Regions from separate parts of the Streptomyces sp. NPDC002386 genome, predicted to be linked through region 1. Evidence: riboswitches for the same ligand, from Rfam matches in the RefSeq annotation. Region 1 holds a riboswitch; the other holds the start of a gene.
The links. Region 1 has a riboswitch for cobalamin ahead of ACWCPN_RS05555 (HoxN/HupN/NixA family nickel/cobalt transporter). Riboswitches for the same ligand answer to the same signal wherever they lie in the genome.

Region 1 (4,704 bases):
GGGGTCGGCGACGTCGTAGCCGCCGTCGGCCAGTTCCGACGGGTAGAAGGGGCTCAGCCACAGGGCGTCGACGCCGAGCGTGGCGAGGTGGTTCAGGCGCTGGGTGACCCCCCTGAGGTCGCCGAGCCCGTCACCGTCGGCGTCGGCGAAGCTGCGCGGATACACCTGGTAGACGACGGCCTGGCGCCACCAGTCGGGGTTCCGGGACGAGAGGTCTGCCATACGGGCTCCCTTCGGGAAGGACGACAGTACAGAGACTGTCCACATTGCCCGGAAAGGGAACCTTCGGACGATGGGGAGCGGATCATTCCTCGTGTGATGAAGTTGTGACGACACCATGAACGACCGCTGTATTCACGCAGGTTGACAGGTTTCAACGGGGCCGATCACCATGGCCTCACACTGTGGCGCATGTGACCAATGGGCCGCGTGTCTCTTCTGACTTCTTCGCTCACTCGAGCTTCTGCGATGGGATATCCATGTCCATAGCCAGACGTGTCACCGCGCGCCGCCTGCTGGGGACGGGCGCCGCGTCACTCGCCCTCTGCGCCGCCTCGGTCGCCGCCGCCTCCGGCGCCTGGGCCCACGGCACGCACGGCGGTGACGGCTGGAAGACCGGCGGCCACTACGCGCCCGGCACCGGCGCGGGCACCGAGACCGGCACCGACCGCTGCCAGTTCTCGCTGGACGGCGTGAACTTCTTCGACTCGGTCAAGGTGGACGACCAGAATCTCCGGCCGACCGAGGACGGCAAGGTCCACGTGCGGGTCCGCACCGCGGGGGACGCCGCCGGCTGCACGGCCTCGCTCGCCTCCTACCTCGCCCACGGTGCCACCTTCGCCACCTCCGGCGAGCAGGTCTTCGTCGACTTCGACACGGTGGCCGTCAAGCCGGGCGAGACCGACTCCCTCGACATCGCGGTGCCGGACGCGGGCTGCTTCGCGCAGATCGACCTCTACCGGGGCGCCGTCAGGTTCGACGGCAGGACCGACGCGAACGACGGCTTCGAGCACGGCGACCTGCCCAAGGGCCCGGACCACCCGGTCATCAAGGACAAGCTGATCGCCGCCTGGAACGGCGGCACGAAGGACTGCTCCGGCACCCCGGAGGAGCCGCAGTCCCCGTCGCCGAGCGCCCCCGCCGAGGAGTCGGCGCCGCCAGCGCCGAGCGCCTCGGAGTCGTCCGCCGCGCCGTCCCCGGCCTCCTCGCAGTCCGCGCCGGCCCCGTCCGCCTCCGAGTCCCGGGCCGGTTCGGCCCCCACGCCGGACGGTGGCGGTGACGACGGCGGCGACCTCGCGGAGACCGGTGGCGGCGGCGACTCCGGGCTGATCGCGGGCGCCGCCGCCGTGCTGGTCGCCGGCGGCGCCGCGTTCGTGCTCCTCGCGCGCCGCAGGCGGGGCGCCCGGGGCTGACCGGCCGCCCCGCACGCACCCCGCGGCCCCCGCCGCTCGCGCCGGCCGCAAAGGCCCGCGAGCGGCGGGGGCCGTGTCATGTGTGATCTTGAGTACGCGCACCGGCGCCGGCTATGCGGACGGACGTCCACCTGCCTACGGTGGGCGGGCCGTGGTGCTCGGGAAGTCGGTGACGGCCCCTCAGGGGTCCATGCCGACGCGGCCCTCGCCACTGTGATCGGGGAGTTCCCGTCCCGTCCGGCGTCCGCCGGGCCACTGGCCGTGTCCACGGCTGGGAAGGCAGGGACGGCGAACGCACCACCCCGTAAGCCAGGAGACCGGCCACGGCAGCTCACGAGATGATCCACGAGGTGCTGGAGCGTGAATCCGATGGCCGATGCCGCTGCCTTCCGATGGCGACGCGAGGACACGATCAGGACGGCGGGGCTGCTGGCGGTGATCGCCGCCCTGCACGTCGTCGCCTTCGGGGTGCTGTTCCTGCTCGTCGCCCCCGGGCACTACAGGGTCGGGCAGGACGTCTTCGGCGTCGGGCTCGGCGTCACCGCCTACACCCTCGGCATGCGGCACGCCTTCGACGCCGACCACATCGCGGCGATCGACAACACCACCCGCAAGCTGATGGCCGACGGCAGGCGGCCGGTGTCGGTGGGCTTCTGGTTCGCGCTCGGCCACTCCAGCGTGGTGGTGGTGCTGGCCCTGCTGATCGCGGGCGGCACCCGGCTGGCCGGCCGGGTCATGGACGAGCACTCGCGCACCCACCAGGTGCTCGGCTTCATGGGCACGACGATCTCCGGCACCTTCCTCTACCTGATCGCCGCGCTCAACCTGGTCGCGCTGGCGGGCATCCTGCGGGTGTTCCGGGCGATGCGCTCCGGCACGTACGACGAGCGGGAGCTGGAACAGCACCTGGACTCAAGAGGGTTCATGAACCGCGTGCTGGGGCGGCTGACCAGGTCGGTGTCCCGGCCGGGCCAGATGTTCCCGCTGGGCTTCCTGTTCGGGCTCGGCTTCGACACGGCCACCGAGGTCACGCTGATGGTGATGGCCGGTTCGGGCGCGGCGGCCGGGCTGCCCTGGTACGCGGTGCTGTGCCTGCCGCTGCTCTTCGCCGCCGGGATGAGCCTGTTCGACACCCTCGACGGCACGTTCATGAACTTCGCCTACCAGTGGGCGTTCTCCAACCCGGTGCGCAAGGTGTTCTACAACCTCACGATCACCGGGCTGTCCATCGCCGTGGCCTTCTTCATCGGCACCATCGAGCTGGTCGGTGTCCTGCACGAGAAGTTCGGCCTGGGCGACGCCGTGACCGGCTGGATCGCCGGGCTGGACCTGGACAGCGTCGGCTACGTCATCGTCGGGCTGTTCGTGGCCGTGTGGGCGGCGGCGCTGGCGTACTGGCGGCTGGCGCGGGTGGAGGAGCGCTGGGCCGCGAGGATCCCGGCGACGTCCGACTGACCCCGGGTCCGTGTCCTGCCCCGCGGCTCATCCCGCCGGGTCCCGGGACCCCTCGACGGTCTCCAGGTAGAGCTTCACGAACCGGTCCACGTCCACCTCCAACGCCACGTCCACCAGCGCCTGTTCGCGGGCGCCCTCGTGGATCTCGGACTCGCCGGGGCGGGGACGGCGGTCGACGAGCGTCTGGCCGCGGGCCGGGCCGGGAGCGAGACAGACCTCGACCGGCAGGCGCCGGGTGGTGATGCCCGCCGGATCGGCGACCGCGCACACCGCGCCCGCGTCACCGAGTCCGCCCGCCTCCTCGGCCTCCGGCGCCCCGCCCTGCGCGGTGGGCCGGTGGGCGAGGAGCTCCCCGGCCAGCCGGGTGCCCGGGTCGGCGCTGCCGCGCAGCCGGTGCACATCGGTGCCCGGCACGACGACCCGCATGAAGACGTCCAGCCCGTACATCGTGATCGGCACCCCGGCGGTGAGCAGCACGGCCGCCGCCTCGGGGTCGTGCCAGACGTTGAACTCCGCCACCGGCGTGGCGTTCCCGGTGGCGACCGCGCCGCCCATGAACACGATCCGCTCGATGTTGCGGGTCACCTCGGGGTGGGTGCGCAGCAGCAGGGCGATGTTGGTGAGCGGGGCCGTGGGCACGAGGGTGACCGGGCGGGGGGAGGCCAGGATCTCCCGGCGCAGCAGGGTCACGGCGTCCACGTCGGCCGGGGCGCGGGTGGGCGCGGGCAGACCCAGGTCGCCCATGCCGTCCGAGCCGTGCACGTGCCGGGCGGAGCGGGCCGGCTCGATCAGCGGGCGCTCGGCGCCCCGCGCCACCGGGATGTCGGGGGCACCGGCCCGCTCCAGCACGGTCAGGGTGTTGCGGACCACCCCGTCCACGTCCGTGTTCCCGGCCACGCAGGTGACGGCCCGAAGATCGAGCCCGGGGTGCCGTACGGCGAACAGCAGGGCCAGGGCGTCGTCGACGCCGGTGTCACAGTCGATGATCACAGGAATACCGGACTGCCCGGCCACGACGGACTCCTTCCACCACCCGCCCCGGGGGACTCCCCACGAAGACCCCCTCAGCCTACGACCGCCCCCTCTCCCCGGCCCCGCGGTGACCGCCCCGGAAACGGCACGTCCTGGAGCGACCGGCTGCCCGACCGGCGGGGACCGTCCTGAGAACCGCGGGACGCCCGCCCAGCGCTCGGACCGGGCCCGTGGCCCGGCGGACGGCCCCGGTCAAAAGCGTCGCGAAGCCGACTGCTCGCCCGAGCGGCCCGGGACCGACCCCGCCCCGACTCGACGGACGACCGGCGACCCCGGGATCGAACGCCCCCGGAGCGACCGGCTGCCGAACGGCGGGAACGTCAGGCGGGCGTCCGCAGGGCTGCCGGGCGTTCGCCCAGTGCTCGGACCCTCCCGGTGGCGCCAGGAGAGCCGAGGAGCCGGGCCCGCGCCCGAGGAGCACGAGCCCGGCCCCCGCCCCGGCGGGCCGGCAGCGGCCCCGGAGCCGAACGCCGCCCGGGGGGGGGGGGGGGGGACACGGCGCTCCCCGTTCCGCCGGTCCGGTGCCTCACCCGGACGGCCCGGAGCGCTGGTGGGCCGGTGCGGGCGGTGGTGGCGTGAGAGGTGGCACCACCACCGGCCCGCACAGGAGGCCCCCCGATGACCGCCGCGATACGCCCCCGTGCCCTCCCGCTCGCCGCTCTCGCGGCTGGCCTCCTCACCCTCACCGGCTGCGCCGCCCTCGGCCTGGAGCACCCGCCCACCGCCGAGCAGCCGCTGCCCACCATCGACGCGGCCTCGCCCACGCCGAAGGCGTCCGGCGGCGACGGCGGCCTGCTCACCGACG
Region 2 (4,704 bases), on a different contig from region 1:
TGCCTGCGCATTACACAGGTGATCAGCGAGGGGACGGAGCCGTGGCATGTCCGAAACGCAAGAAGTGAGACCACCGGTGGTGACGCCGGTCCGGGTGATCATCGGTCTGTGTCTCGTCGCGCCGTTCGTGGCGATGCTGTGGGTCGGCTCGTACTCCAAGACGGACCCCGCCTTCATCGGGATCCCGTTCTTCTACTGGTACCAGATGCTGTGGGTGGTCATCTCGACCGCGCTCACGATGCTGGCCCACAAGCTGTGGCAGCGTGACCAGCGCGCCCGCGGTGCCCGGAGCGGGGGTGCGGCGAAGTGAAGGACGGCGTCAACGGCGTCGCTCTCGGCGTCTTCATCTTCTTCTTCCTGGCCGTCACGGTCATGGGCTTCATGGCCGCGCGCTGGCGCAAGGCGGACAACGAGCACTCCCTGGACGAATGGGGCCTGGGCGGAAGGTCGTTCGGCACCTGGATCACGTGGTTCCTGCTCGGCGGCGACCTGTACACGGCGTACACCTTCGTCGCCGTACCGGCGGCGATCTACGCGGCGGGCGCGGCCGGCTTCTTCGCGGTCCCGTACACGATCCTCGTCTACCCGCTGATCTTCACGTTCCTGCCCCGCCTCTGGTCCGTCTCGCACCGCCACGGCTACGTCACCACCTCGGACTTCGTGCGCGGCCGGTTCGGCTCCAAGGGCCTGTCGCTGGCCGTGGCGGTCACCGGCATCCTCGCGACGATGCCCTACATCGCGCTCCAGCTCGTCGGCATCCAGGCGGTGCTGGACGTGATGGGCGTCGGCGGCGGGGAGAACACCAACTGGTTCGTGAAGGACCTGCCGCTGCTGATCGCCTTCGGCGTGCTGGCCGCGTACACCTACTCGTCCGGTCTGCGGGCCCCCGCCCTGATCGCGTTCGTGAAGGACACGCTGATCTACATCGTCATCGCGGTGGCGATCATCTACATCCCGATCAAGCTGGGCGGGTTCGACGACGTCTTCGCCAAGGCGGGCGACGCCTTCAGCCAGGTGAACCCGGCGACCGGCAAGCCGCGCGGCGCGCTCGCACCGCCGGAGGCGGGCCAGTGGACGTACGCCACCCTGGCGCTCGGTTCCGCGCTCGCCCTGTTCATGTACCCGCACTCGATCACCGCGACCCTGTCGTCCAAGAGCCGTGAGGTGATCCGCCGCAACACCACGCTCCTGCCGCTGTACTCGCTGATGCTGGGTCTGCTGGCCCTGCTCGGCTTCATGGCGATCGCGGCCGGGGTGAAGGTCACCAACGGCCAGCTGGCGATCCCGCAGCTCTTCGAGAACATGTTCCCGGACTGGTTCGCGGGTGTGGCCTTCGCGGCGATCGGCATCGGCGCGCTGGTGCCCGCGGCCATCATGTCCATCGCGGCGGCGAACCTGTTCACGCGCAACATCTACAAGGACTTCATCAAGCCGGACGCCACGCCGAAGGAGGAGACCCGCGTCTCCAAGATCGTGTCGCTGCTGGTGAAGGTGGGCGCGCTGGTCTTCGTCCTGACGATGGACAAGACGGTCGCCATCAACTTCCAGCTGCTGGGCGGCATCTGGATCCTGCAGACCTTCCCGGCCCTGGTCGGCGGCCTGTTCACCCGCTGGTTCCACCGCTGGGCGTTGCTCGCGGGCTGGGCGGTCGGCATGGTGTACGGCACGCTCGCCGCGTACGGGGTGGCCTCGCCGACCCAGAAGCACTTCGGCGGTTCCGCGAAGGAGATCCCGGGTATCGGCGAGATCGGCTACATCGGTCTCACCGCGTTCGTGCTCAACGTCGTGGTCACCGTGGTGCTCACCGTCGTCCTGAAGGCCGTGAAGGCCCCGGAGGGACTCGACGAGACCAGGCCGGAGGACTACACGGCGGACGCCGGCGACCCCGGGGTCGCGGTGGAACTCCCGCCCGCAACCGCGGGAAGCGCCCACTAGCGCGACCGGACACGCACCACCCCGCAGCGGGCCGCCGAGGGCACGACCCTCGGCGGCCCGCTGTCATGCGAGTTGACCCTGCGGAGCCGCCGCAACACGCAACAGGCACAACATGTGGGGGTGACACGACAGCCCGGCACTAGATGTATGCTCATGCTCGCTGTCGCCGCAGGGGAATCCGGTGCGAATCCGGAACTGTCCCGCAACGGTGTACTTGCGTGCTTCCGCACGCCTGTTCCAGTCCGAGGACCTGCCGGCAGCGCGCGCCCGGCCGTCCCGGTCCGGGTGCTCATCGACGTCCGGGCCTCGTGGAATGGGCCGGGGACGCGACGCCGTGTGCGCTCGTGCCGCCCCCTGCCCTCCGCAAGGCCCCGTGCCGAGCGAGGGAGAGCCCCACGTGACCATCGCGCCAGCCGACCCGGCTTCAGCCACCCCGGCGAGCGGAGCCCCGGTGGAGACCGACGGTCCCGGTACCGCGTTGCTGCGGACCCTGACCGAGCTGACCGCCGACCTCCCCGACGCCGACCCCGGCCGGGTCGCCGCGGCCGCCCTGCGGGGCCGGTCCGCCCGGGCCGACGAGGCGGAGTTGCGCGAACTGGCCACGGAGGCGGCCGCCGGACTGATCTCCGAGGACCCCGCCTACTCCCGGCTGGCCGCCCGGCTGCTGACCGTCTCCATCCGCGCCGAGGCCGCCTCCCAGGGCGTCACGTCCTTCACCGGGTCCGTCGCCGTGGGCCACCGCGAGGGCCTCATCGCCGACCGCACCGCGGAGTTCGTACGGCTGCACGCCGAACGGCTCGACGCGCTGGTCGACACGGCGGCCGACGACCGCTTCGGCTACTTCGGCCTGCGCACGCTGCACAGCCGCTACCTGCTCCGCCACCCCATCACCCGGCGGGTGACCGAGACGCCCCAGCACTTCATGCTGCGCGTCGCCGCCGGACTGGCCGAGGACGACACCGCCCGCTCCGTGGACGAAGTCGCGGCGCTCTACGGGCTGATGAGCCGCCTCGACTACCTGCCCTCCTCCCCCACCCTCTTCAACTCCGGCACCCGGCACCCGCAGATGTCGTCCTGCTACCTCCTCGACTCCCCGCTGGACGAGCTGGACTCCATCTACGACCGGTACCACCAGGTCGCCCGCCTCTCCAAGCACGCCGGCGGCATCGGTCTGTCGTACTCCCGCATCCGCAGCCGCGGTTCGCTGATCCGGGGCACCAACGGGCACTCCAACGGCATCGTGCCGTTCCTGAAGACGCTGGACGCCTCGGTGGCCGCGGTGAACCAGGGCGGACGGCGCAAGGGCGCCGCCGCGGTGTACCTGGAGACCTGGCACTCCGACATCGAGGAGTTCCTGGAGCTGCGCGACAACACCGGTGAGGACGCCCGCCGGACGCACAACCTGAACCTCGCGCACTGGATCCCGGACGAGTTCATGCGCCGGGTCGACGCCGACGAGCGGTGGTCGCTGTTCTCCCCGGCGGACGTGCCGGAGCTGGTGGACCTGTGGGGCGAGGAGTTCGACGCCGCGTACCGCCGGGCGGAGGCCGCCGGGCTCGCGAAGAAGACGATGCCCGCCCGGGACCTGTACGGCCGCATGATGCGCACCCTCGCGCAGACCGGCAACGGCTGGATGACCTTCAAGGACGCGGCCAACCGCACCGCCAACCAGACGGCCACCCCGGGCCACGTCGTGCACTCCTCCAACCTGTGCACCGAGATCCTGGAGGTCACCGACGACGGCGAGACCGCGGTCTGCAACCTGGGGTCGGTCAACCTCGGCGCGTTCGTGGACACGGCGGCCGGCGACCTCGACTGGGAGCGGCTCGACGACACCGTCCGCACGGCCGTCACCTTCCTCGACCGCGTGGTCGACATCAACTTCTACCCGACCGAGCAGGCCGGCCGGTCGAACGCCAACTGGCGTCCGGTGGGCCTGGGCGCGATGGGCCTGCAGGACGTGTTCTTCAAGCTGCGGCTGCCCTTCGACTCCCCCGAGGCCAGGGCCCTGTCCTCGCGGATCGCCGAGCGGATCATGCTCGCCGCGTACGAGGCGTCCGCGGACCTCGCCGAGCGCAACGGCCCGCTGCCGGCCTGGCGGAAGACCCGTACCGCGCAGGGTGTCCTGCACCCCGACCACTACGGCGTGGAGTTCACCTGGCCGGAGCGCTGGGCGGCCCTGCGCGCGCGGATCGCCGAGGTCGGCATGCGCAACTCGCTGCTCCTGGCGATCGCTCCCACGGCCACCATCGCGTCCATCGCGGGCGTGTACGAGTGCATCGAGCCGCAGGTGTCCAACCTGTTCAAGCGCGAGACGCTGTCCGGTGAGTTCCTTCAGGTCAACTCCTACCTGGTGAAGGACCTGAAGGAGCTGGGCGTGTGGGACGCCCGAACCCGTGAGGCGCTGCGCGACTCGAACGGCTCGGTGCAGGAGTTCGCCTGGATCCCGGCGGACGTACGGGCCCTGTACCGCACGGCGTGGGAGATCCCGCAGCGCGGTCTGATCGACATGGCGGCGGCCCGGACCCCGTTCCTCGACCAGGCGCAGTCGCTGAACCTGTTCCTGGAGACGCCGACCATCGGCAAGCTCTCCTCGATGTACGCGTACGCCTGGAAGTCGGGCCTGAAGACGACGTACTACCTGCGCTCCCGCCCCGCGACGAGGATCGCCCGCGCCGCCCGGGCGCAGACCCGCGCCACCGTCCCCGTGCAGCAGGTCGCCGACCCCGACGCGGTCGCCTGCTCCCTTGAGAACCCCGAGTCCTGCGA

Region 2: linked by a shared signal. The riboswitch ahead of ACWCPN_RS14775 (ribonucleoside-diphosphate reductase subunit alpha) and the one ahead of ACWCPN_RS05555 (HoxN/HupN/NixA family nickel/cobalt transporter) in region 1 are both predicted to bind cobalamin.

Annotation. Positions count from the first base shown of each region.
Region 1 covers NZ_JBSFBX010000002.1:302,051-306,754, forward strand. The annotation lists gene ACWCPN_RS05545 (glycoside hydrolase family 13 protein) at 1-222, opposite strand, end outside; gene ACWCPN_RS05550 (LAETG motif-containing sortase-dependent surface protein) at 480-1,412, shown strand; cobalamin riboswitch at 1,548-1,752, shown strand; gene ACWCPN_RS05555 (HoxN/HupN/NixA family nickel/cobalt transporter) at 1,782-2,867, shown strand; gene ACWCPN_RS05560 (nucleoside hydrolase) at 2,895-3,881, opposite strand; gene ACWCPN_RS05565 (hypothetical protein) at 4,518-4,704, shown strand, end outside.
Region 2 covers NZ_JBSFBX010000006.1:175,819-180,522, reverse strand. The annotation lists gene ACWCPN_RS14785 (DUF3311 domain-containing protein) at 47-310, shown strand; gene mctP (monocarboxylate uptake permease MctP) at 307-1,935, shown strand; cobalamin riboswitch at 2,083-2,207, shown strand; gene ACWCPN_RS14775 (ribonucleoside-diphosphate reductase subunit alpha) at 2,333-4,704, shown strand, end outside.